2 linked regions of the Acidicapsa acidisoli genome follow. The protein of the gene in region 2 binds, or shares a complex with, the protein of the main gene of each other region. Links are inferred from orthologs where the notes say so. Each region holds a gene or a part of one and is shown on either strand. Other genes may lie near its edges.

Region 1 (12,083 bases), on a different replicon or contig from region 2:
TGATGCGGCCGAGAAACCTGCCATTGGCTACAACCAGGGCTGTAACATAAGGCTGCTCGCCCAGCGTGTTGAGAATGAAGCTATCCAACCGCACTACCTTTGTTCCGGCAGTAAGGGTTATGCCGCCGGAATGCAGTATCTGCCCCGTCGCCGTATCGAGGCTGATTGCGCCCGAAGTTATGGGGAAGAATATCTGGTTGTTGTAGAGTTGCGAGGGAACAATGGACGTCGGAGTTGCTTTGATGGCTGTTACATCAGCCAGGAAAGCCTTCGACAGAGTTACCGTGGTCCGACCGCCTTCAATCGGAAAGATCTCTTGCGCCTGAGCGGCAATTGGAGTAAGGGTAAGTACAACGGCGACGATAGGCGCCGCAAAGGTGAGCTTCTTCAACAAACCGTTCATGTTGCATTCTCCTGCGTTGCATGGGTGTGCCGGCTCTGCCGGGAGTTTACTCTGGACTATCTCCACTTCAACTATGGTTTTGAGGCACATCTGAGAGGAGCTTTTCGCAGAGAAAAGCTGCGACGAGATAGATTACTTGCCAGATACCGGAAGTGAAGACCCTACTGCGGAATGCAGGCGCCTACATATCTTCTGGAACACTGAGTAGAAGAAAGGTTGTGGAAACGGAGCGTTTTTCTTCGTCCATTCACAGACTGCAGGCTTCTATATCGAAGGCCGCATCACTGGCCTTATCTTGGTGCGTTGCATACTAAGTTCTTGCTTCTGGTCTCGCTCTCGCCACCAGCAATCTATGGACAGCCCGGCCAACTCGCTCCACAGCAGGCCGCCGATAATCCCATCGCGCATCCTCGACGGTCGGTAAAATCACCATCGCCGCATTGGCTTCGAAGAGCAGCAGATCGCCGTCCGCATAGACGCCAAAATCAATGCCGCCATAATCGAGGCTGAGAACAGCCTGAATCGCTTCAAGCGCCGCCATCACGCGCGGTCCGAGCACAGCGGGCATATCGCCCAGAAAAGCAGCATCCTCGGCGCGATGCTCCGGATAATCCTCCATCTCTGCGCTGAAGTGATGAATTTTCCAATGATGTGAAACAGCGCAATGCAGCGGATAGAGCCGCCCATCAATCATCATCACTCGATACTTGCGAAACTTTCCATTCGGTCCGCGAGCGTCGAGATACTGCATCACCAGCAACTCGCGTCACGGCAGCGCATCAAGCGCAGCTGGCAACTCCGCCCCAGTTTCAAGCCGCAGAAAGTGCTCGCCCCCATGAAATCCCGGCGATCGAAGCAACAATGGAAACGCAAATCCCATCTCCACGAGACTGACCAAAGCATCCGGCCCGGTGAGCAAATCACGGTGTACCGAAGCAGTCCGGGCAGTGACAATCCCTGGTATCGTAGCCAGCTGCCGTGCAACAGCAGCACGGCCCGTAGCCAACACTGCTCCGGGAGGATTGATCACCGGAGCCGTCGTGTGCGCCAACAAAGCGCTCGCCCCAGCCAGCGCCGCGCCAGCCGCGTCCGCATCCCCAATCGCGTTGACCACCAGTTGATGCGGCGGTAACGGAGTGTTGGTGTCATAGAACTCGGCAGTGACAAGATAACGTTGAAAGATTTGACCGCTCAGGAAATTCTGTATGCGAACATTGCCCCCACGCGTCGAAATCAGCTCCAAAACCGTGATCGGCGTCGCATCGCCCCGGTATTGCGATCCAACCAGACATCGGCCTTGAAATGCAATGCGTCCATGCCGTGTAGCCATCCCCGGTTCACCCAGGCGGGGCAACAGAAAAGCCAAGCCAGCATGCGCAGGCCGGAAATTCGAATCGAGACTGAGCGCCCGCTCCAACTGCTCCCGCGCCAGCTCATACTGATCCTCTTTGATCAGTATGTTAGCCAGGTTCACCAGGAACATCGGATCGCCTAGATGCAGCGCTACAGCATTCCAGAAGATCTCGAGCGCGAGCTGGTTTTCTCCCGCAGCAGCGAGAATTCCCCCCAAGACGGCTTAGAGCACCTAAATGAGAGGAATCTAGTTCCAGAAGAGCAATCCAGTTGTCCCGCGCTTCTCCACTGCGGCCCGGCCGTTCCAGCAGGACGCCTTTTTCCCAAAGTAAGGAAATTCTTCTATCAGGCGGAAGGGTTGCTTGGCAGAAACGGCAGCCGAAGACAAATCGAGAACAGGCTCTGAACTCTTAATCCGTTGCAACACCGACCTCCCGGGGAAGTGCTACCTGCACTGGTTCACTTCAAGCCAGCAATTCTGTAGCCAGGAGAGGGAAGTGTTGTCGATGAGAAATTAGGGTATTCTCACGTTCGTGTCTCTACGATTGACTTGTTTCGATGCCCAGCTCCGATCGGATAGCTCCGGCGATAGCTTCCGCATGGTGCTTCATCGCGGTTTCGCTCTCTGCTTCAATCATCACTCGCGCTAAAGCCTCCGTGCCTGAGTAGCGGATAACTACGCGCCCCGAGTCAGCCAACTCAGCCTCTGCCGCACGGATGCGCTCCGCGACTGAGGGAATGTCTTCAAGCGGCTTCTTCTCGCGCACCTTCACATTCACAATTACCTGCGGAAAGACCTTGAGGTCCGCGGTTAATTCCTCGACCGCCTTGCCGGTGCGTGCGATCAGGTCCAGCACCACCAGCGAAGTCAGCAACCCATCGCCTGTAGTCGCCAAATGCGGAAACAGGATGTGCCCCGACTGCTCGCCGCCCAGCGCCGCATTCCGTTGCTGCATCAGTTCCAGTACGTAGCGATCTCCCACCTGAGCGCGAAGCATCGTAATCCCGGACCGCTTCAGCGCAGCTTCCAGCCCCATGTTTGACATGGTGGTAGCCACAATCACGTTGTCCGTTAGCAGTCCTCGCTCCTGCAGGTCGCGCGCAGCCATCAGCAGAATCGCGTCTCCATTGATGACATTGTTGGAAGCCCCGGCAAAGAGACAGCGGTCGGCATCACCATCAAAGGTGATCCCAAGGTTTGCCCCGCGCTGCGCAACCTCGACAGCTACGGTCTTCGGGTGCAGCGCCCCGCAATGGTCATTGATATTTCGCCCATCCGGCGAGATATTGAGCAAAGTCACATTCCCGCCCAGCGCAGCGAAAATCTTCGGCGCAACCGCAGCCGCCGCGCCGTTGGCGCAATCGACCACGATGCTATGCCCGGCAATCCCGTCAAGACGCAAACCGGGAACCGCAGCCAGCAAGTAGGCCACATATTCCTCGGCATAGTGCAACTGATCCTCGATCTCCGGCACATCAGCCATATCCGGCGGAGTCGTCGCAATCGCATGCTTGAAGATCACCTCTTCAATCGCAAGTTCCGTCTGATCGGGCAGCTTTTTTCCATCGGGACCAAAGAGCTTGATCCCGTTGTCTTCCCACGGATTATGGCTTGCCGAGACCACCACTCCCGCATGGAAGCCGTGCGTGTGCGCCAGATGCGCAATCGCGGGCGTAGGTACGATGCCGGCGCTCTCAACCTCGGCACCGCCTGCGCGCAGCCCGGCGGCGAGCATCTTCGTAATCCAAGGGCTCGATTCCCGCGTATCCCTTCCCAGGATCACCCTCGCACCTACCAATCCATTCGCAAGAGCGCCGGGTCTCAGTTGGTGCGCCAGGGCGAGCCCGACGGCGTAGATCGTGTTTGTGTCGAGTGGTGCCGTGCCTGCAATGCCGCGAATGCCGTCGGTGCCGAAAAGCTGTCTCATTTGGAAGTTGGTTTGTCCTTTTTCTTTTTGTTGGGCTGGATTGTCATGACGTTGACCGCCGTGACGTTGCTCGAGAAACCACCATCGCCCAGCCGCGTCTGGACCGTCTCGCCAACTACAAGCTGGCCTGCCGAGCGAACGACAACTCCGTTCTCATTTTGTACGAGAGCGTAGCCGCGTTGCAGTACAGCCACCGGCGATAGCGCCTGCAGCCTGCCGCGCAGATTGGTCCAATCGGACCGATGCGCGGTCATGGAAATCTGTGTCGAGCGATAGAGCCGCGCGTCCACCGACTCGCAGCGAAACCTGGCCGCCGCCAAGCGCCGATGCAGCGAATAATCAAGGCGCGACTGGCAGGAAGCGAGCAGTTCGCGGGCCGCGCTGAGCTCTTGTCGCGGATCATGGCTGAGAATAGCCGCCGTCAGCTCGCCAACTGTCCGCTGGCGTTCGCGGAGCATTTCATTCATCGCCGATTCCATACGGAAGCCAAGATCGTCCAGCCGTTGTTGGAGCCGGTGGATGGTCGATGCGACGCGCTGCTGCGTGTATGCCACGGGGAGATGCGCCAGACTTTGCCGGGCCTGCAAAAGCTGAAACCGCGCTGCCCGGATCAGACGATTTGAGAGCACCGCGATTAACTCCTCGACCTTATGCTGGGCTTCCGTCACCAGCTCCGCCGCAGCCGAAGGCGTTGGAGCGCGCAGATCAGCCACAAAATCGGCAATCGTAAAATCAGTTTCATGGCCAACCGCTGAAACTACCGGTAAAGCCGAAGCGGCAACAGCCCGCGCCACGCGTTCGCTGTTGAACGCAGCAAGATCTTCCAGAGATCCCCCGCCGCGCGCCAGCACGATCAGGTCCGCAAGGCCAGAATCATTTGTCATCGCAATTGCGGACTCAATCTCTCCCGCCGCATTGTCGCCCTGCACGGCCATCGGGACAACCAGCACATTCAATCCCGAATTGCGCCGCCTCACAATGTTCAGAAAGTCTCGGATCACTGCCCCGGTTGGAGATGTCAGCACCGCAACGGTGCGTGGAAATGCCGGCAGTGGCTGCTTCCGCTCCGCGTCAAATAGCCCTTCGGCTTTCAGCCTGTCGCGCAGTTGTTCAAAGGCCAGTTGCAGGCTGCCTGCGCCCACAGGCTCCATCGTTTCCGCCACAAGCTGAAGCTGACCCCGCTGCTCGTAGACGCTGGCTTTGCCGCGTACTCGAACCTGTAGGCCATCTTCCGGCCGGAAGCGAAGCAGCATCGCCTGGCGGCGGAAGAGCACCACAGGAAGCTGCGCCTCGGCATCCTTCAGCGTGAAATACAGGTGGCCTGAAGACGCCGGACGGAAGTTGGAGATTTCTCCTTCGACCCAGACATCGCCGAATTCCGCCTCGACCAGCTCCCGTGCCTCGGAGACGAGCTGATGGACGAGCCACGTTCGCCGCTCCCGGCTGCGCCGCGGGGCAACCTTCGGGATCGCCTCTTCGACCGGAGCAGCCACCTCAAAGAGCAGGTCTAGTTGCGGCGTCGCGGGCTGTTTCGAGGATGAAGTCTTTGCACTCACCAACACAAAGTGTAATCGTTCGTACCTACGCAATGAGCCGATTCCCTGAAACCGGGTGCCAGTTCCGATCAGCCAGTTTTGTCCTTGAATGCCCTTCAGGATTGGACTATTCTTGCCCCGACGGATTTCTCTGGAGGTGCTCGTGCCTTCCCGCCAATCACTCGCCGGCTGGTCTGGCGCGCTTTTGCTCGGCTTCGCTATCGCCGCTCCGGCAGTTTTTGCCCAAGCTCGGCCGGATATTTTCGTCACACCAGTGGCGAATGCTCCCTTTAAGGGCGTTGTGCAGGTCGAGAGATCCATCGTTCAAAGCGATGGCGCATTGGTCAATCTCAGGACGATTCGGGAGATTGGCCGTGACAGTCAGGGCCGCATCCACAACGAGTCGAGAATGCTCGTTTCGGTTTCGGACAATGTGATCCCTGCGATCCAAAGCATTCATCTCTACGATCCCGTATCCAGAACTACGGCTTATCTCGATCCAGCCAACAAGACATTCTCGACAGCAATCGTGAATCACCCGCCGTCAACGGAGCCGCCGCAACTGCTCGCCTCGCCGACGGCCCGCAGCCTTCCGCAAAGTCAATTCACACGGGAAGAAGATCTGGGAATGCGCGAAATCGCCGGTGTGCTCGCACATGGCGTTCGCGAGACACAGGAAATCCCAGCAGAAGCCAGCGGCATGGGCAAGGAAATCCCGGTCACAGACGAGTTCTGGTACTCGGACGATCTTCACATGAACCTGATCGTCAAGCACAGCGATCCGCGGACGGGCAGTGTCGCGATGACTGTCACGCAGTTGAACCGCAACGAACCCAACCCGGCGTTCTTCGCTATTCCAGCCGACTACACGCAGGCCAAGCCAGTGCAAGGCGCTGCCCGGTAACTCCTCGATGAGCGTTCACAAGCGTAGCGCATCTTATCGCCGGAAATGGCTAACCAGCCAGAACAACAGCGTAAGCACGACGGACGACAGCAGGCAGGTGGCAATCGGCGCATAGAAGGCGAAGTGCTTTCCGCGAACCGAAATATCTCCCGGCAACCGCCCCAGCGGCCACCCCAATCGGGCAAGCCCAGCCGCGGCAAGAAACAGAATACCCAGCACAATCAAACTCAGGCCGATCCGCGCCAATGGTCCGTGATTCATCTCGCTGTTATTGACGACGCTCGATCACGCTGCGAAGTTCCGCAATCCACAAAGATACCTGAGCGGTGCTGGGCAACTCATCGGCAAACTCCAACTCAATCTGCCTGGCAAGGTCGGTCCCACGATGCAGCCCAAATGTGCCCAGCGTTCCAGCCAGCTTATGCGCCGCTGCGTGAGCCGCCCCGCGATGCTCCTCCGACAGGTGGCCGTCAGCGTGCGCCCTAACCGCAGCTTCCAGAATCGAGACGCGATTTTCGATATCCGGCAAGAATTTCACCCACAGACGATTCAGGGCGTCTGAAAGGGATGGCGGCGTGGCTGGTCGAGTTTCAGGAGGCGTACTGGCCATAATGTCTTTGCGCCTGGACGGCAGTGCGTCAACACTGCATCATTCCCAGCCGAGAATCTTCTCCATCTGGGTCGACAGCGTCAGGGGATCGAACGGCTTCATCAGCACCGCCTCCACGCCCAGATCCGCGAATCGCCGTTGGTCCGGGCCCTGCACTTTGGCCGTCAGCAGCAGTACAGGAATCTTTGCCGTAGCCGGGTTCTTGCGCAATTCGCGAAAAGTCGTCGGCCCATCCATCCCAGGCATCATGACATCCAGCAGAATCGCGTCGGGCTGGTGTTCGGCGGCACGCAGCAGCCCCTGCGCGCCAGAGTTAGCCACGATCACATCCCACCCAGCTACGGTTTCGAGGCTGAGCGCGGCGACCTGGCGAATATCGTCTTCATCGTCAATGATCAGAATTCGGCGGGACAAGCGGTACTCCTATACATACTTACAAATGGCAACGCACGAGTTTCAATTACTGGCGCAGACTCAGTCCGTCGCAGAACCTCGCGGCTGATCGGGGTTGCTTGGAGGTACGAGGCAAAGGGATTCTTCCATCTGACGCGAACGGCGCAGCATCGTCAAGACCAGCGACTCCAACTGCTGCGGCTGTACCTTCGCCTTCGTCAAGAAGTGAGTCGGTCCAAGCTGCAGCTGAGATCGTTCCGCCGGCGGAATCTCCCGGGCCGAATACACCACTAGTGGCAGATGAGCCAGATCCTCATGCTGGCGCAGCCAGTCCACCACGTTGAAACCATCCCCATCCGGCAGCGAGAGGTCCAACACGAGCAATTGCGGCAGGAAGGAGACACAGGCATCGAGCGCAGCCTGCCGTGTGTGCACCAGCATCACGTCGATGCCATCTTTGGCAAAGACCGCGCCGATGACGCGCGCGAGGTCCACATCGTCTTCGACCACCAGAATGCGCGCCTTTTCCCCGGGACTGGAAAGAACCCGAGCCAGCTCGTTCAACAGCGTTTCGTCATTCGGCGACTGCGAAACCCAACCATCCGCGCCGGTAGGAATCGGAAGAGAAGGATTGGGATGGTCTACGCTCAGCAGCACAATCGGAACGCCAGCCGCCGATGGCTCCATACGCAGGCGAGGCAAAATCTCCCATCCGTTCAACCCGTCCAGCGAGATATCCACCAGAATCGCTTCGATTCCGCCCTGTACCCCATCGGGATGTTCCGAATCCACGCCAGTTGATAGCGCCGCAAGCGTCTCTTCGACCGTGCCGGTTTCCACGACGCGATAACCCTGGCGGCGCAACTGGTTGGCGACAAGGGGTCGCGTCGAGAGGTTGGCGTCGGCCAGCAAAACCCGGCCGCGATCCGGTTCGTCGATAGGGGTTGCCGTCGGCGTGGACGTCACATGCGGCTGAAGCGGTAAAACCACGCGGAAGGTCGAGCCGCGGACGTTGTTGCGCTCCGCCCAGATTCGGCCACCGTGCTGCTGCACGATCGTCCGGCAGATTGCCAGTCCGAGGCCGCTGCCGCCCTTTTGCCGCGAATCGGAGGCATCGACCTGCTGGAAGCGGTCAAAGATCGAGTCCAGCTTGTCGGCTGGAATGCCGCGACCCTGGTCGATTACCGAGAGCGTCATGGAGTTCGAGCCCTCGCGTAGTGTCACCGAAACAGTCGCGCCTTCGGGCGAGAACTTCACCGCGTTTGAAAGCAGGTTGGTGATCACCTGCAGCATCCGATCCGGGTCGGCGGAGACCTGCACCACGTTGGAGTCGTGGATCAACTGAACATTCGCGGCATCGGCCACCGGCTGCATGCCGTCGATCGCCTGCCGCACAATCTCGCTCAAGGCAATCGGACGGAAGGTGAGCGGCTCACGACCGCTCTGGATGCGCTCCAGATCGAGAATGTCATTGATCAGCCGCACCAGCCGATCCGAATTCGAAAGCGCAATCCGCAGCAGATTGGCAGCCTTGTCGCTCACGGTGCCCAGCAATCCGGCCGAGAGCAAACCCAGCGCTCCTCGAATCGAAGTGAGCGGAGTGCGCAGTTCGTGGCTTACCGTCGAGACGAACTCGTCTTTCATGCGGTCGAGTGCATACCGCTGACTGATATCGCGGAAGCTAAGGACAGATCCGGTGTAGCGGCCCTGTTCGAGGATGGGCGTCAGCGAAAACTCCGCCGGAAACGACTTGCCATCGCGGCGATACACGGTGATCTCCGCTGAGGCCGACAGCTTGCGCGTTAGTGCCCGCAGCAAGACACAGTCGTCGCCGCACCGGCTGCCGCCGGGCATAGAGCCATGCAGCAGATCGTGAACCGAAGCGCCGGTAAGCTCAGCGGGCGAAGCTCCGAGCAGCCGTCCCGCCGCAGGATTCACGAGGCTGGCCAGCCCGTTGCGGTCCGCGCCGCAGATCCCATCTTCAATCGTGTCCAGCAGAATTTCCTGAGTGCGATGCAGCTCCTCCACTCGGCCCTGCTCGCGCGAACGCGCCAGCATCTGGCCCAGAGACGAAGAGACAGTTTCCAGCGTCGCCATCGTCTCGCGTTCCTCGCGATGGCGCTGGTGGCAGTAAAACTCGAGAACTGCAATGAGGTTGTTGCCCACGCGCACCGGAATCGCCCAGCCGGTTACAAGCCCGTGGCGCAACGCTGCCTGCAGCCGGACCGCAGCCGGCCCAGCAGCCAGCGTGGCGGCCAGATCTTCCATCCATACTGGGCGGCCCTGCACCCACACGCGCCCTGGCAGCTCCGGACCCTTGCCGATCGACTGCCCCATGCTTTCCTGGATCAGTGCCTCGCTCTTTTTCCCCGGTGCACCCCAGGCGGAGTAGAACTGCAGCCGTTCCTCTTCCTCATTGACCGTCCACAGAATCGCCGCGTCCCAGCCTTGCGAGAGGCAAACCGATTCCAGAATGCGCATCGAAGCGACTTCCGGCGAAGTGCTCTGGCCCACAATCTGGCTCACCACTAATTGCAGCGCCAATCTCCGCTCGCGTTGCTTCTGCGGGGTGATGTCGCGCAGAAGGCAGCGGATTGCCAGAGGATTGTCGCCCTTTTGCCTGCGGCTCAGGCTCAGTTCCAGGTCCAGCACCCGGCCATCCAACGTGTGCGTGCGAACCGGCTCCCGCTCGACTGTTTCGCCCTCCATCGCCAGCCGGAAAAGTCTGCCAACCTCGGAGCGGCAATCCTCGCTGAAGACCATCTCCAGCGACTCAAGCTTGTTGAAGTCGCTATCACCCAGGCCAAAGCATGATTTCCAGACAGGATTGACGTAAACAAACTGGCCAGCCGGATTCAGCGTGGCGATCATCTCGTTTGCATTTTCAAACAGATCCCGGTATCGCTCTCGGGACTCACGCAGCGCCCGCTCCTGGCGATGGCTCAGTGTCTGGTCCAGCGCAACGGCCAATATGCCGGAGGGCTTTCCGTCCGTTCCACGAATGGCCGACAAATAGAGCGTGGCCGGAAACGTGTTCCCGTCATTGCGGCGAAGCTGCAAATCGATCCCACGAAGTTGGCTGGGAGGGAATTGCAGGACGTAGTTGACGCATTCCCGCATTGGGTCTGACGGAACAACCGGCCCAGATGCGGCATCCGGATGCAGTTTACGCAGCCACTGGCTGATTCTCTCCATCTCACCCGGCGCAAAGATCTCCATCATCTTTGCTCTGCCGATGAGATCCGAAGCGCGCATTCCAAGCACCCGTTCGGCCGATGGATTCAGATACGTAAAGCTGCCATCCATCGCCGTTGCCAGCACCATGGGACTTGTGGAGTGAAGCAGCGCTTCCGCGAGCTCGGCACGCGGACTCTTCTGCTTGGACATGTCACCGGAACGCATCTGGGCGACCAGAACGAGCAGCAGCGGAATCGCTCCGGCAAGCACCGCCGCAGCGATTAAATTATTGACAGAGGAGCCCCAATAAAGACGAGCCGCTGCGCCGAACAGGAGATACCCTGCCACGCATCCGGAAAGGATCATCACTGTCTTCGTCTTTTTCAAATCAATTCGCCCACGTCTTCGCAACTGGCCCCACAGATCCTATCTCCCACTTGGCAACGTGGCAGTGGACCGGAGACACCTACAACTTTAGTGTTACCCTAGTATACGATGGTAACTCCCGCAAGCGATTTAATTTTTTAGCTTCTTACGAAAGTGCCCTTTTTTCCCGTAATAAACTAACCCTCGTGAACGCCATGTTTGCGTTCGTCTTTCATCACTTTCGTGAAGCTATATTCATCTTCCGTAAGACCCTCCTCGATATACTTCGAATAATGCGTACTGAACCGCTCCGACGTCTTGCTGCCTGCACGCTGATTCTTACTTCCTTTACCCCGCTCTCCAGCTTTGGCTGGGGAAGCGATGGCCATCGTATGATCAATCGACTGGCCGCAACCACGCTTCCGGCCGATGTGCCAGCTTTCCTGCGCACTGACACAGCAGCTGCAGAAATCGAATACCTCGGTCCCGAACCCGACCGCTGGCGCTCCCGTGCCGAACCCGAACTGAGCGCAGCCCAGGCCCCCGAGCACTTCCTGGATCTGGAACCGGCCGATGCGCTCGGACCACTTCCGCGCAACCGCCTCGACTTCGAAGCCCTGGCCTTCGCCCACGGGCAGCGTCCGGAAAAGATCGGCCTTCAGCCCTGGGAAACCCTGGAAGTCTGGCAGCGTCTCAAAGCAGATCTTCGCGAATACCGCCGCCTTTCCGCCGATAAAACCGCGAATCAGAACGACCTGCACGCCGTGGAAGAAGCCGCTATCTTCTATGCCGGTTGGCTCGGCCACTACGTTGGCGACGGCTCTCAGCCTCTTCATACGACGATCAACTATGACGGATGGACGCTAAAAGACAATCCCAACGGATACACCACGGCGCACGGCATTCACAGCCGCTTCGAAACTCAGTTCGTCTCCGCCAACATCAAAGCCGCCGATGTGGCCCCGAAGATGACCGAGCCCAAGGCGATCACCGGCGATGTCTTCGACAGCTATGTCGCCTACCTGCGCCACACGGCCACGATGATCGACACCGTTTACTCCTTCGATAAAGCCGGAGCATTCGATAACGCAGGAACTTCCGAGTCTCGCGCTTTCACCGCAGAGCGCATCGCCGCCGGAGCCAGCGAACTGCGCGACCTGATCTACACCGCCTGGCTGGAAAGCGCAAAACCGGTTCCCGAACGGAATTAAACCAACTCAGCCAAAACCGGATCATCCGCAAAGCAAGAAGCCGGATAGCATGAAACTATGGCTTTTTTTGATTCTCTCTCCCGTCGGCCCATAAGCCGGCGCGGTTTACTGAAGGCAGGAGTTCTAGGCGCCGCCGGGTTGGCCCTCTATTCCGGCGAAATTGAGCGCCATTGGATCGAGATCACGCAGGCCGAAGTGCAACT
Region 2 (12,022 bases):
TTGCCGCAATCGTTTCGCTGATGGTAATCGCGGCATCAAGGAAAGTCGCCAGCCAGCCAGGGCTTTATTTCGCGCTGATTCTGCTGCTGGAGTCCGGCCTCTTCGGAACCTTCACAGCACTCAACTTCTTCCACTGGTTCCTGTTCTGGGAGCTCAGCCTGATCCCTGCGTTCTTTCTGATCAAACTCTGGGGCGGAGAAGGACGTGGCCCGGCGGCTACGCAGTTCTTTGTCTACACTATGGTCGGTTCCGTCGCGCTGCTACTAGCTTTTCTGGCTCTGTTTCTCGCCACCGGCAGCATGGACTTTGAGGTGTTGACACAGATGGCCGCGACCGGCGAACTGGCTACCGCAATTCAGGCCCATCTCGGACCGATTACGCTCTGGCTCGCTCTCGCCGTACTGCTTGGTTTTGCTGTGAAAGTACCGCTAATGCCATTCCACACCTGGCTTCCCGCTACATACTCAAAAGCTCCGACGCCGGTCACGATGCTGCTGACAGGAGCCATGTCCAAGATGGGCGTGTACGGCCTGCTGCGGCTGGCGTTGCCAATCTTCGGCCACGAACTCGCCCAGGTGCGAACACCATTGCTGGTGCTGGCCACGCTTACGGTGGTTGCCGGCGCATGGGCCGCTGCAGTTCAGAAAGATCTAAAGCGAGTCTTTGCATACTCATCGGTTAATCATCTCGGCTATTGCCTGTTGGCTATCTTTGCCGTTGCGCTGCCCTCAGGATCGAGTGGGGCGACGAGCCTGAGCGAGACCGCAGCCCTCGATGGCGTGGTGCTGCAGATGTTTAACCATGGTTTGACCGCAGCCGCCATCTTCTGGTTCCTGACTCTGCTCGAGGAGCGCTCCGGAGGGTTGCTGGGAATCGACGATTTCGGAGGACTGCGCAAGCCCGCGCCGGTCTTCTGTGGACTGATGGGCATCGCGCTCTTCTCTTCGCTCGGCTTGCCGGGCCTGAACGGCTTCGTCAGTGAATTCCTCATCTTCCGCGGAGTCTTCCCGCTAAGCTGGGTTTCCGCGACAGTCTCTGTGTTGGGACTGTTGATTACTGCGGCAGTGATTCTCACCGTGATTCAGCGCGTCTTCAGCGGACCGCTGCCGGAGCGATGGAACGCGTTTCCGGATTTAACCGCGGTTGAGCGATTGGCCGTTGCCCCGGCCCTTGTGTTGATGGCGGTACTCGGCCTTGTACCGCAACTGGCTCTTGGAACAATCAATGCTACTGTGATGCACCTGCTTGCGGGGTGGAGATTCTGATGCTGGCCCTCACGATTTACATCTCATTCGCGGGCGCGCTGGTGTTGGCGATGATGCCGAGAGCCGCCGCGGCAATTGTTCGAGTCATTGCCTTGGCAGTGGCCGTAATCGGGCTGGCCGTGGCCCTCATGAGCTTTGTCGCTGCAGGAGCGCAAGGCCCGGTAGCCGTCGCCGATGTCGCGTGGATTCCGGCGATGGGCATCCGCTACACGCTGGCTGCCGACGGCATCAGCCGGGTTCTGGTACTGCTCACCGGCCTCGCTGCAGTCGCCGGAATTCTTTTCTCGTGGAACATCGGCGACAAAGAAGGGGATCGCGCCAACGAGTTCTTCGCCTTCTTTCTGGCGCTGATCGGAGGCGTCTACGGCGTCTTTCTTTCCGTAGATGTCTTTCTGCTCTTTGTCTTCTACGAAATCGCGATCGTGCCCAAGTATTTCCTCATCGCGATCTGGGGCTCGACCCGCTGCGAATACGGAGCAATGAAACTGGCTCTCTACTCGTTTGCAGGTTCCGCGATGGTATTGATCGGCTTATTGGCGGCTTACGCAACGGCAGGCAGCCACACGATGAATCTGCAGGCACTCGCGCAGTATCCCTTTCCTATCAGCTTCCAGATGTGGGCCTTCCCGCTGGTCTTTACCGGCTTCGCAATTCTCGCGGGCATGTGGCCCTTTCACACCTGGGCGCCTACAGGTCACGTCGCCGCGCCAACCGCCGCTTCCATGCTGCTGGCCGGCGTAGTCATGAAGCTGGGCGCCTACGGCTGCCTGCGCGTTGCGATGACGCTTTTCCCGCACGGCCTTGATCCATGGGGATTCTCAGTCCTGGGCATCGATTCCTGGCGCACGGTCTTCGCGCTCTTCGCCGTCATCGGCATCCTCTACGGCGCAGTGGTCGCCCTGGTACAGAACGACTTCAAATTTGTCATCGGCTACTCCAGTGTGAGCCACATGGGGCTCGTTCTGCTCGGCCTGCTGACACTGACGCAGATCGGTATCGATGGCGCGGTATTGCAAATGTTCTCGCATGGAATCCTCGCCGGCCTGCTCTTCGCAACGGTCGGCCGCATCGTCTACGAACGCACCCACACTAGGGATCTGGGAATCTTGAGCAGGCTGCAACTGGGCAAGGCGATGCCCTTTGCCGCATGGCTCTTTGTCATCGCCGGAATGGCTTCGATGGGATTGCCGGGCTTTAGCGGTTTTGTAGCGGAAGTGCAGGTTCTCGTTGGCGCATGGCGTGCATTCCCGTGGTTCGCCGTGCTGGCCGGTCTCGGAATCGTCATCGGTGTCGCCTACACCTGGCGAGCCATGCAGCGGGTCTTCTTCAGCGACCTGCCAGCGATTGACTCAAGCGGAGCCAGCGTCCCAATACCAGAGTATGAGCCCGTGACCTGGGCGGAGAAGACCGGTGTAATCCTGCTCACTGGAACAAGTCTCGTGATCGGTCTTTACCCGCGTCTTCTGCTCGACGTAATCGCACCAGCGGTACAGGCAATGCCTCACGTTCTGCTCACGGGAGGCCGGCAATGAACTCGCTTGTAAACGGCGTGAATTACGGCAACCTGTTTGCAGTCACTTTGCCAGAGACGATTCTGGAAATAGTCTCCCTGCTCGTGCTGGTCGTCGATCTGGGCTGGCTGCGCAAGAGCGCGCAATCGACCCGCATGGCGGCTGCGTGTGTGCTGGGGGTGCTCGGATGTCTGTCGTCGGTCCTCTGGCTGTCCGCGCATCCTCAGACAGCAAGCCTCGCCACGGACGCATTGGCGGCAACCCCGCTCGTGGCCGCAGCGCAGATCGGAATCTTGATTCTGACAGCCTTGGTGCTGTTACTAAGCGTCAAAGCGGAGTTCTCCCGCAATCCCGGCGAATATGCAGCCATTGTGCTGTTGAGCGCGACCGGCATGCTCCTGGTCACGGCGGCGCGTGATCTGCTGATCATCTTCGTTGCACTCGAGCTGTTGAGCCTGTCGCTTTACGTCCTGACGGCGTTCGCCAAGAGTTCCGCGCAGTCGGCGGAATCGGCTCTCAAGTATTACCTCTTCGGCGGCATGTCCGCCGCAATGATGCTCTTCGGCTTCAGCTATCTCTACGGCCTCACCGGCAGCACGAATTTGTCTGAGATCGCCACAGCCCTCGCGTCGCAGAGCATCAGTCCGTTGCTGGTCGTGGCCCTGGTGCTAGTCGCCGCAGGTCTCGGATTCAAGATCGCCGCAGTGCCGTTTCATCTCTGGGCTCCGGATACTTACCAGGGAGCGCCCACGCAGATCGCTGCGCTGATCGCATCCGGTTCCAAGGTTGCCAGCTTCTCCGTGCTCATTGCGCTGACCGACGGCGTACTCGGAAGCCAGCCTTACGGTCAAAATCCCCCATGGATCATGGTCCTGGTCTGGATGGCCTTCGCTTCCATCGTGCTCGGCAATCTTGCAGCGCTGGTCCAGACCAGCGTTCGCAGGCTGCTCGCCTACTCGGCAATCGCACACGCAGGCTACATGCTGCTTGGAATCGCCGCCCACACACCCCAGAGCAGCGCGTCGGTCCTCTATTACACGCTGACCTACGCGTTAACGATCATCGGAGCTTTTGGAGTAATCTCCATCGTGGAGCGTTCGACAGGGAGCGACAAGCTGGATGCGTTCGCAGGCTTAAGCCGGCGCAATCCGCTTCTGGCGGGGTCGATGCTGATTTTTCTTCTGTCGCTCGCCGGAATTCCGCCGTTAGTCGGCTTCTGGGCCAAGTTCAATCTTTTTGCTTCTGTGCTGCGCTCGCCAACCGCTGGCCATTGGGGTCTGCCCCTCGTGGCGCTGGCGTTGGGCGCCAGTGCAATTTCTCTCTTCTACTATCTGCAGGTGCTGAAGCGGGTGTACGTGGTGAAATCAGCGCAGACCGAGCCGCTGCTGATCTCATTCGTCGAACTCGCAACTCTCGTGATCATCGCGCTCGCAGTAGCTCTGCTTGGCGTATTTCCAAGCGCCCTCAGTGGCTGGATTCCGCTCGGCTGATTGGAAGGCTATTGCGGGCCGCGCAGCACCGTGCAGACCGAAGCGCAGACCGGTCCACCGATGTTAAAGGTCGCCGCGTGTTCCGCGTTGCCTACCTGCAACGGAGCCGGTACCTTGCTCAGTAATTGCCAGGCCGCCCAGCCAATCATCGCAACGCCCGTTGCGCCAACCGGGTGTCCCTTCGCAATGAGACCGCCCGAAGTGTTAATACCGCAATCCCCGTCAGGGCCGGCGTTGCCGTCGGCCCAATAAGCCGCACCCTTGCCGGGCTTGGCCTTGCCCAGGATCTCCGTGCCCAGCGCGCCCATCACCGTAAAGCAATCGTGAATCTCGGCAGCCTGAATCTCCGCCGGCGTGATGTCCGCCATGGCATATGCGCCGCGCATCGCCCGGTACGCACCAGCCGGTTCCAGCACATGGCGCTGCTGGTGTTGCAGCGGGTCGACGGCCTGCCCCCAGCCTGCAATTTGCACACAGCTATGCCGGTCGACTCCGAGCCGCTTCAGGCCCTCTTCCGTCGCAAGGATCATGGCGGCGTAGCCATCCGTAATCTGCGAGCAATCGTACGTCTTGAGCGGCAAGCCATCGATCAGATAGCGATTGTTTCCGCCTATCGTTGTGGCCTGCTCCAGAGTCACCTCGACCTTCTGCATCTGCGCAAACGGATTGTGCCTGGCATTGGCGTATTCCTGCACGGCGATTGCCGCAAGTTCGGCTTCCGAAACCGACCAATGCTGCATGTATTGCTGCATGATCTCGGCAAAAATATGCGGAAAGACAAAGGTCTTGCCTCCCCGCTCGGCCGGGTCGGAGAAATATCCGAGCGCAGCGCCGACGCGAACCCCGTCGGCACGGCCTTGGTCATCGCGCATCTTTTCGAGCCCGACAGCGATTGCCGTTTCTCCAATCCCCGCCTGGAGTTTGTAGATGCCCGAAAGCACCGCCTGTCCTCCCGAGGCGCAAGCGTTTTCGACGGCCTCAAGGGGCTTCGCAGCCATCCCCGGAACTCCAGCGAGTAGGCCAGCCATCAACCCCTGTTGGTGCAGCGAGAAGTTGCACGCAGCGGCGATGGAACCGGAGTCGATTTGGTCAGCAGTGACCCCGATCTCGGCGCAGACGCCTGCGACAGCGGACGCGATCATCTGCTCCTGTGTGACGGCCAGCAACTTGCCAAATTTGGACTGAGAATAGGCGGCGATGTAAATCGGCTTCATAACTTCACTCTTGGATGCTCGTCCCATGACAAACGGTTCCGGACAGGGACCACCATCGCGGAGAATACCATAGCCAACCCTGTGTGTGAGCGGATACGATTGCGTTGCCTATGTCTATAGAAACGAAACCGATGCGTGTCGATGCGCACCAGCATTTCTGGCAATATACCCGCGAAGAATTTGGCTGGATCAACGATTCGATGGCGGCCATCCGGCGGGATTTTTTGCCTGCGGATTTGCTGCCCTTGCTGGACGAGGCAGGAATCGACGCGACGGTTGCCGTGCAGGCCTGCCAGTCTCTGGCGGAAACTGAATGGCTGCTCGAATTAGCTGACAAAGAGCCAAGGATCGCGGGCGTAGTCGGCTGGGTGCCGCTGATTGATCCGAATGTCGAACGGACCCTCGATACACTCTCTGCAAACCCGAAGCTGAAGGGAGTGCGGCACGTGCTGCAGGGCGAGCCCGATGAATACATGGCCCGCGATGATTTCAATTCCGGCATCGCACTGCTGCAACGCTACTCCTTGACATACGATGTCTTGATTTTCGAGCGCCAGTTGCCCGCCGCGATCCGGTTTGTGGACAAACACCCAGAGCAGCCGATGGTCCTGGATCACATCGCAAAGCCATTGATCGCCGTCCGCGAACTGGAGCCATGGCGAACCCATATCCGCGAGCTTGCGCGAAGGCCTCATGTTTCGTGCAAGCTCTCCGGCATGGTAACCGAAGCCGACTTCGACGAATGGACAGTTGACGATTTACGGCCTTATGTCGAGACAGCGCTGGAGGCCTTCGGGCCGGAGCGGTTGCTCTTTGGTTCCGACTGGCCTGTCTGCGCCGCAGCTTGTGGTTATGTGCGATGGGCCAATGTTGTAAAGGATTTTGTATCAGAGCTTAGCCGGAACGAGCAGGAAATGATCTTTGGCCGCAATGCCGTGCGCTTCTACAGGCTCGACGAATCAAGTTACTAAGACGAGGTGGAACTAACTTGAACATTACTGTTCCCAGTTCGCAGACTCACCCGATGCGCGAGTCGAACCAGCCCATTGTCCCGCCGGGTCGCATGGTGCCTTTTGTGCTGGTCACGGCGTTGTTCTATATGTGGGCGATTCCGAACAACCTGAACGACATCCTCATTCGCCAGTTCATGAAATCCTTCGCCCTGACGCGATTCGAGGCTGGATTCATTCAGACGGCATTCTATCTGGGATACTTTGGCTTGGCGATTCCGGCGGGAATCCTGATGCGGCGCTTCGGATACAAGCTCGGTATTCTGACCGGGTTGTGCCTGCTCGCGAGCGGCTCCTTTCTTTTCTGGCCGGCAGCCAATGCCGGAAGTTACAGCTTCTTCCTGTTGGCTCTGTTCGTCATCGCTTCCGGCCTGTCTTTCCTTGAGACGGCGGCCAATCCAATCATCGTGCGGATGGGTGCGCCGGAGAACTCCGAGCAGCGGCTCAATTTCTCCCAGGCATTCAATCCGTTAGGCAGCATCACGGCCACCTTGGTCGGCACGGTTTTTATTTTTTCCGGCGTGGAACTGACGGCAGGTCAAATCGCAGCGAAGAAGGCGGATGGCACATACTCCGCCTACCTGCACTCAGAGATCATCCGCGTCGTGACGCCCTATCTCGTGCTCGGGATAGCAGCGCTGGTCCTGGCCTTTCTCATCGCTCGCACTAAGTTCCCATCGCTCGACGTCGAAGAGGAGCACGAAGAGGGCAGCACCGGCGACGGCCTTGGAACATTGCTCAAGCGGCATTTTATCCTTGGCGTCGTGGCGCAATTCCTGTACGTCGGCGCGCAGGTAGGCACCTGGAGCTACTTCATCCAGTATGTGCAGTCGTATGCCGGAGTGCCCGAGCGCGTCGCCGGGTACATGCTCACCGGAACCCTCGCAGCCTTCGCCATTGGCCGCTTCCTCTCAGCGTGGCTGCTGAAATACGTTCGCCCAGATCGGCTGCTCAGCATCTTTGCCGCCTGCAACGTCCTTCTGGTGCTGATGGCGATTACTCAGCTCAACTGGGTCGGTGTGATCTGCCTGCTGTGCAGCAGTTTCTTCATGTCGATGATGTTCCCGACGATCTTCGCGTTGGGGATTCATGGCCTCGGATCGCGAACAAAGACAGGCGGATCGCTGATGGTGATGGCCATCATCGGCGGAGCCGCGCTCACGCCTGTCATGGGCAAGATCTCCGACGCGATGAGCGTAAATGTCGCCTACAGTGTGCCCGGTGCATGCTTCCTCGGCATCGCGCTCTACGCCTGGTTCGGAGCGCGTCCCGCGAAGACAACCGCGGCCTAGGCAACTGGATTTGTCAGTTGTCCCAGGCCTTCGATGGTGATGGTCACGGTCTCGCCCGCCTTAAGCCAGCGCTTCGGATTGCGCCCCAGCCCCACGCCAAAAGGAGTCCCGGTGGAGACGATATCTCCCGGCAACAGCGGCGTGATCGACGAGATGTATTCGATCAACTCCGGAATCTTGAAGATCAGCTCGCGCGTGTTGGAGTGCTGCAGCACCTCGCCGTCGATTGCGAGTTGCACATCGAGCGCATGCGGGTCGGCAATCTCGTCCGCAGTCACAATCGATGGCCCCATCGGGCAGAATGTGGGCAGGCTCTTCGAGAGCGACCATTGCGACGTCGAGAACTGAATGTCGCGAGCGCTAACGTCATTGATGATCGTGTAGCCGTAGACGTGATCCATCGCCTTGCTCGCGGGAATCTGAAATCCCCCTTTTCCGATCACGAACGCAAACTCGGCCTCATAATCCGGCTCTTTCGTAATCTCCGGGATCACGATTGTGTCGCCAGGCCCGACAATCGACGGCACCATCTTGAAGAAGACCACCGGAAACTTGGGGATCTCCATGCCGGACTCGATGGCGTGGTCGCGATAGTTGAGCCCGATGCAGAAGATGCGCGGCGGATTCGAGAGCGGCGCATGCAGCTTGATTTCGTCGACAGCGTAGCCGCGATACGCGCCGCCATTCGTGAGCGCCGTCACTCCGGCGGTGATTGCCGCCAGCGCATCGGCGTGGCCGGCTGTGGTGAGATCAATTACCCGGCTGCCCTCGTCCAACAGGACTCCGGGACGGATCGAACCGGGACCAGCAGGTCTATTCAATTCAGAAAAGGAAACTAATTTCATGCCAACTCCCGTTCGAGTTACAGAGGCTTAAGCGGCAGTCCAACCGCCGTCGATTGTGAATAGCGAACCGCTGATGAAGCTGGCCTCGCGAGAACTCAGATATCGCACCATTGATGCAACCTCTTCCGGCTGTCCCAGGCGTCCCATCGGCTGGCGCGCGCGCAACTCTTCGCGAATCTTCTCTTTCTCATGCGCGTGGTACTTGTCCAGATAGCCTTCGACAAAGGGTGTTTCCACGGTGCCGGGACAGATGGCGTTAACCCGCAGTTCCTTGGGGTACTCGACCGCGAGCTGCCGCGTCATGGCCAGCACCGCACCCTTCGTAGTGCAGTAGGCAAAGCGCTGCCGGATTCCGATCATTCCGGCCACCGAGCCGATGTTCACAATCGAGCCTTTTGCGGGGCTTGCCAGCAGCAGCGGCAGCAATCGCTGCGTAACCAGAAAAACCGATCGGACATTGACGTTCAAGAGCCGGTCAAAATCCTCGGCCTGTGTCGTTGCGATGCCGCCCACATGTCCGATCCCGGCATTGTTCACTAGAATATCGAGTTGCGGCAGTTGCAGAGCGGCCTCTTCTATGGACTGTGCTGAGGTTACATCCATGGAAACGGCCTGAGCGTTGCCCAGCGAGGAGGCAAGCGCCTTCGCCGCGGTCAGGTTGATGTCCGCGATCCAGACGAACGCGCCTGCGCGAACAAGCTCCCGCGAGGTTGCCTCGCCGATGCCGCTTGCCCCGCCGGTGACGAGCGCGTGCAGGCCGTCTAGCCGAAAAGGCTCGCGCACTGCCGTTTCATGGATTGAGGTAGGCGCCGTCGAATCTGCGGCTTCGGATTTGGAAATTGTGTCTTGATTGGATTCAGGCATCGAAGTAATTAGAACAGGCCTTCCCTGAGAGCAGGCAATCCTGTTCAAAAAATCATACATGCTGACGGCCAGTTGAACGATGGCCCTAGAAGCAGCCGGGCTAGCTCTCCGCCAGGAATGGTTCAGGTTTCTGGCTGCCGTCGCGCTGTTTCACCAGCATCTGAACTTTACCTTCCGCAGCGTCCAGCTCCTGCTTGCAGGCAGCCGACAGGCCTACGCCTTCTTCAAATAACTTGAGGGACTCTTCGAGAGCCAGATCGCCCTGCTCCAGTTGCGCGACAATCGTTTCCAGCTTCTTCAGCGAGTCTTCGAAGTTAGCCATACAGGCTCTTTGCTCCTTTTTGTGGCCCGATCCGCAGCAGTTTAGCGTGTCGGCCCTGTTGCTTCCGGCAGGACCGATGCAATGACCTCGGCAGCCAGCGCGTACCGGCCGAAAGGTGCGCTGACCTGAACGCCCTGCACCATCGGCTGGGCTTCCATCAGCATCTCACGTGCGATGCTTACGCCCTCCGCACGGGCAGCTTCGGGCGAATCCGCCTGGGCCATGCGCAGCATCACAGATTCGGGCACCGAAACACGCAAATCATTGCGCAGCACCTCGGCGTTCCTCAAGCTGGTCAGCGGCCAGATTCCCGCAATCACCGGGATTCGAAACTCCTCAATACGGCGCAGGAATGTCTCCAGCAATCGCAGGTCAAAGACCGGCTGGGTAATGGCATATTCCGCGCCGGCCTCCACCTTCCAGGCAAATCGGCGCAATTCCTGCTCAATGTCCGGCACGCCGGGGTTGGCTGCAACGCCGATGGTGAAGTTGGTGGAGGCACCGATCGAGTTGCCGCCAATGTCGAAGCCATAATTGAGCTTCCGCACGATGTTCACCAGACCAATCGCATCCACGTCAAACACCGCCGTCGCATCGGGATAATTACCCAGCTTGGGCGGATCGCCGGTCAGGCACAGAATATTGTGCAATCCGATTGACGATGCTCCGAGCAGGTCCGACTGAATGCTGAGAACATTGCGGTCGCGGCAGGTATAGTGCAGCACCGTCTCGATCCCGGTGTGCTGCTGAATCTGAATGCACAGGCTCTGCGCGCTCATGCGAGCCGAAGCGCGCGGCGAATCCGGCACGTTGATCGCATGTACGCCAAGCGAAGCCAGTAGCCGCGCCCCCTCGATCTCCTTATGGCAATCGATGCCGCGCGGCGGAACGATCTCCACCAGCGTAACGAACGTCCCTTCCGCCACAAGTGAGCCGATCTGGGAGCGCTCGGCAAGCGGCGCAGGCGGGATCTCTGCATTGAGCGCCGAAGAAGCGCCTCCAAGAACCTCGACCCCGCTCTTAGGATTCGCCTGATCGCGAGATTCATTGCGATTCTGAGCATCGATTGCGCGGATAGCCGATTTCATTGCCCGGATATGGTTCGGCGTAGTTCCGCAGCAGCCACCCACATATTGCGCCCCGGCCTTGATGGCCTTGCGCGCAAAACTCGCCATGTACTCTGGCGAACACAGATAGATGTTGCGCCCCTCGACAGCCCGCGGCATTCCGGCGTTGGGCATCGCAACCAGCGGCAGGGAAGTAACCGCCCGCATCGCCTCAATCGCCGTCAGGACGGTAGCCGGTCCCGTAGAGCAGTTGCAGCCAATCGCATCGGCTCCCAGTTCGGTGAACATCGTCGCCGCATGTTCCGGGGATGATCCGTCCAGGCAGTTGCCGTCATCATCCACCGTCACCATCACAAAGACCGGCAATCCCGGAGCGGTTTCTTTCGCCGCCAGCAGAGCCTCGCGAGCCTCGTTCAGGGCGGGCATCGTCTCAATCATCAGCATGTCCGCGCCTGCCGCCGCCAGGGCGGCAATCTGCTCGGCAAATGCCGCGCGGGCCTCTTCCAGCCCGGTCTTTCCCAGCGGCTCCAGATGCACTCCAAGCGGGCCGACCGATCCGGCTACCCAGGCGTCGCCCGCCTGCTTGTCTTTGAGATGCTCGGCAGCCTGCCGCGCAAGACGGACACCGGCTTCGTTAATCTCCGCAGTCCGGCTCGCCAATCCATGCCGGGCAAGGCGAAAGCGATTCGCCCCGAAGGTGTTCGTCTCCAGAATTTCAGCTCCCCCCTGCAAATACTCCTCGTGAATCGAGAGGATCAGCGAGGGATCGGAGAGATTCAGCTCGTCGTAGCAGCGATTGATAAAGATTCCGCGAGCGTAGAGGACGGTTCCCATCGCTCCGTCACAGAGCACCGGCCGGTCGGCAAAAATTTCCTTCAAGGTTCGCACGTTACAAATCATGCTATCGCGTTTGCAAGTCGGCTGTCCTTGTTCATTGATTTGCGTCCAATGCGGAGACGGATTCGAGACTCTCTTTCACAGCAGTTCGAGCGGGATATCGAGTCGGCCCCTTGGGCCGGGCGCGGGTACAATGCCCGCTTTGTTATACTTTGCCAGTCAGCCTGTTGATTTGAGGTATAGGATTTTGAAGAAGAGAAGTCTCGTGATTTGCGCCTTGGCGGCGATTGTCACCGCGGGTGTAC

What was found.
Region 1: the proteins of OHL23_RS14115 (region 2) and xseA are in contact, whole or in part, in a cryo-EM structure (PDB 8TXR), measured with the Escherichia coli proteins. The link is inferred for Acidicapsa acidisoli from one-to-one orthologs.

Annotation. Positions count from the first base shown.
Region 1 is NZ_JAGSYI010000003.1:361,973-374,055, reverse strand. What follows is about bases 2,961-5,856. They hold xseA (exodeoxyribonuclease VII large subunit), read right to left. Parts: upstream 5,241-5,856; coding sequence 3,681-5,240; downstream 2,961-3,680. Other genes in these bases: OHL23_RS19335 (hypothetical protein), read left to right, coding at 5,383-5,856; glmM (phosphoglucosamine mutase), read right to left, coding at 2,961-3,684. Outside these bases: OHL23_RS19360 (hypothetical protein), read right to left, coding at 1-403; OHL23_RS19355 (ATP-grasp domain-containing protein), read right to left, coding at 714-1,157; OHL23_RS19350 (tetratricopeptide repeat protein), read right to left, coding at 1,170-1,973; more of glmM, read right to left, coding at 2,296-2,960; more of OHL23_RS19335, read left to right, coding at 5,857-6,123; OHL23_RS19330 (DUF2905 domain-containing protein), read right to left, coding at 6,157-6,384; OHL23_RS19325 (Hpt domain-containing protein), read right to left, coding at 6,392-6,733; OHL23_RS19320 (response regulator), read right to left, coding at 6,773-7,147; OHL23_RS19315 (PAS domain S-box protein), read right to left, coding at 7,208-10,690; OHL23_RS19310 (S1/P1 nuclease), read left to right, coding at 10,963-11,880; OHL23_RS19305 (metallophosphoesterase), read left to right, coding at 11,938-12,083. UniProt on the Escherichia coli protein: Bidirectionally degrades single-stranded DNA into large acid-insoluble oligonucleotides, which are then degraded further into small acid-soluble oligonucleotides.
Region 2 is NZ_JAGSYI010000002.1:995,276-1,007,297, reverse strand. Bases 8,203-11,037 are described here. They hold OHL23_RS14115 (exodeoxyribonuclease VII small subunit), read right to left. Parts: upstream 9,814-11,037; coding sequence 9,592-9,813; downstream 8,203-9,591. Other genes in these bases: OHL23_RS14110 (bifunctional homocysteine S-methyltransferase/methylenetetrahydrofolate reductase), read right to left, coding at 9,855-11,037; OHL23_RS14120 (SDR family NAD(P)-dependent oxidoreductase), read right to left, coding at 8,655-9,410; OHL23_RS14125 (fumarylacetoacetate hydrolase family protein), read right to left, coding at 8,203-8,627. Outside these bases: OHL23_RS14155 (complex I subunit 4 family protein), read left to right, coding at 1-1,265; OHL23_RS14150 (complex I subunit 4 family protein), read left to right, coding at 1,265-2,797; OHL23_RS14145 (NADH-quinone oxidoreductase subunit N), read left to right, coding at 2,794-4,266; OHL23_RS14140 (thiolase family protein), read right to left, coding at 4,275-5,480; OHL23_RS14135 (amidohydrolase family protein), read left to right, coding at 5,591-6,451; fucP (L-fucose:H+ symporter permease), read left to right, coding at 6,469-7,782; more of OHL23_RS14125, read right to left, coding at 7,779-8,202; more of OHL23_RS14110, read right to left, coding at 11,038-11,714; OHL23_RS14105 (hypothetical protein), read left to right, coding at 11,983-12,022. UniProt on the Escherichia coli protein: Bidirectionally degrades single-stranded DNA into large acid-insoluble oligonucleotides, which are then degraded further into small acid-soluble oligonucleotides.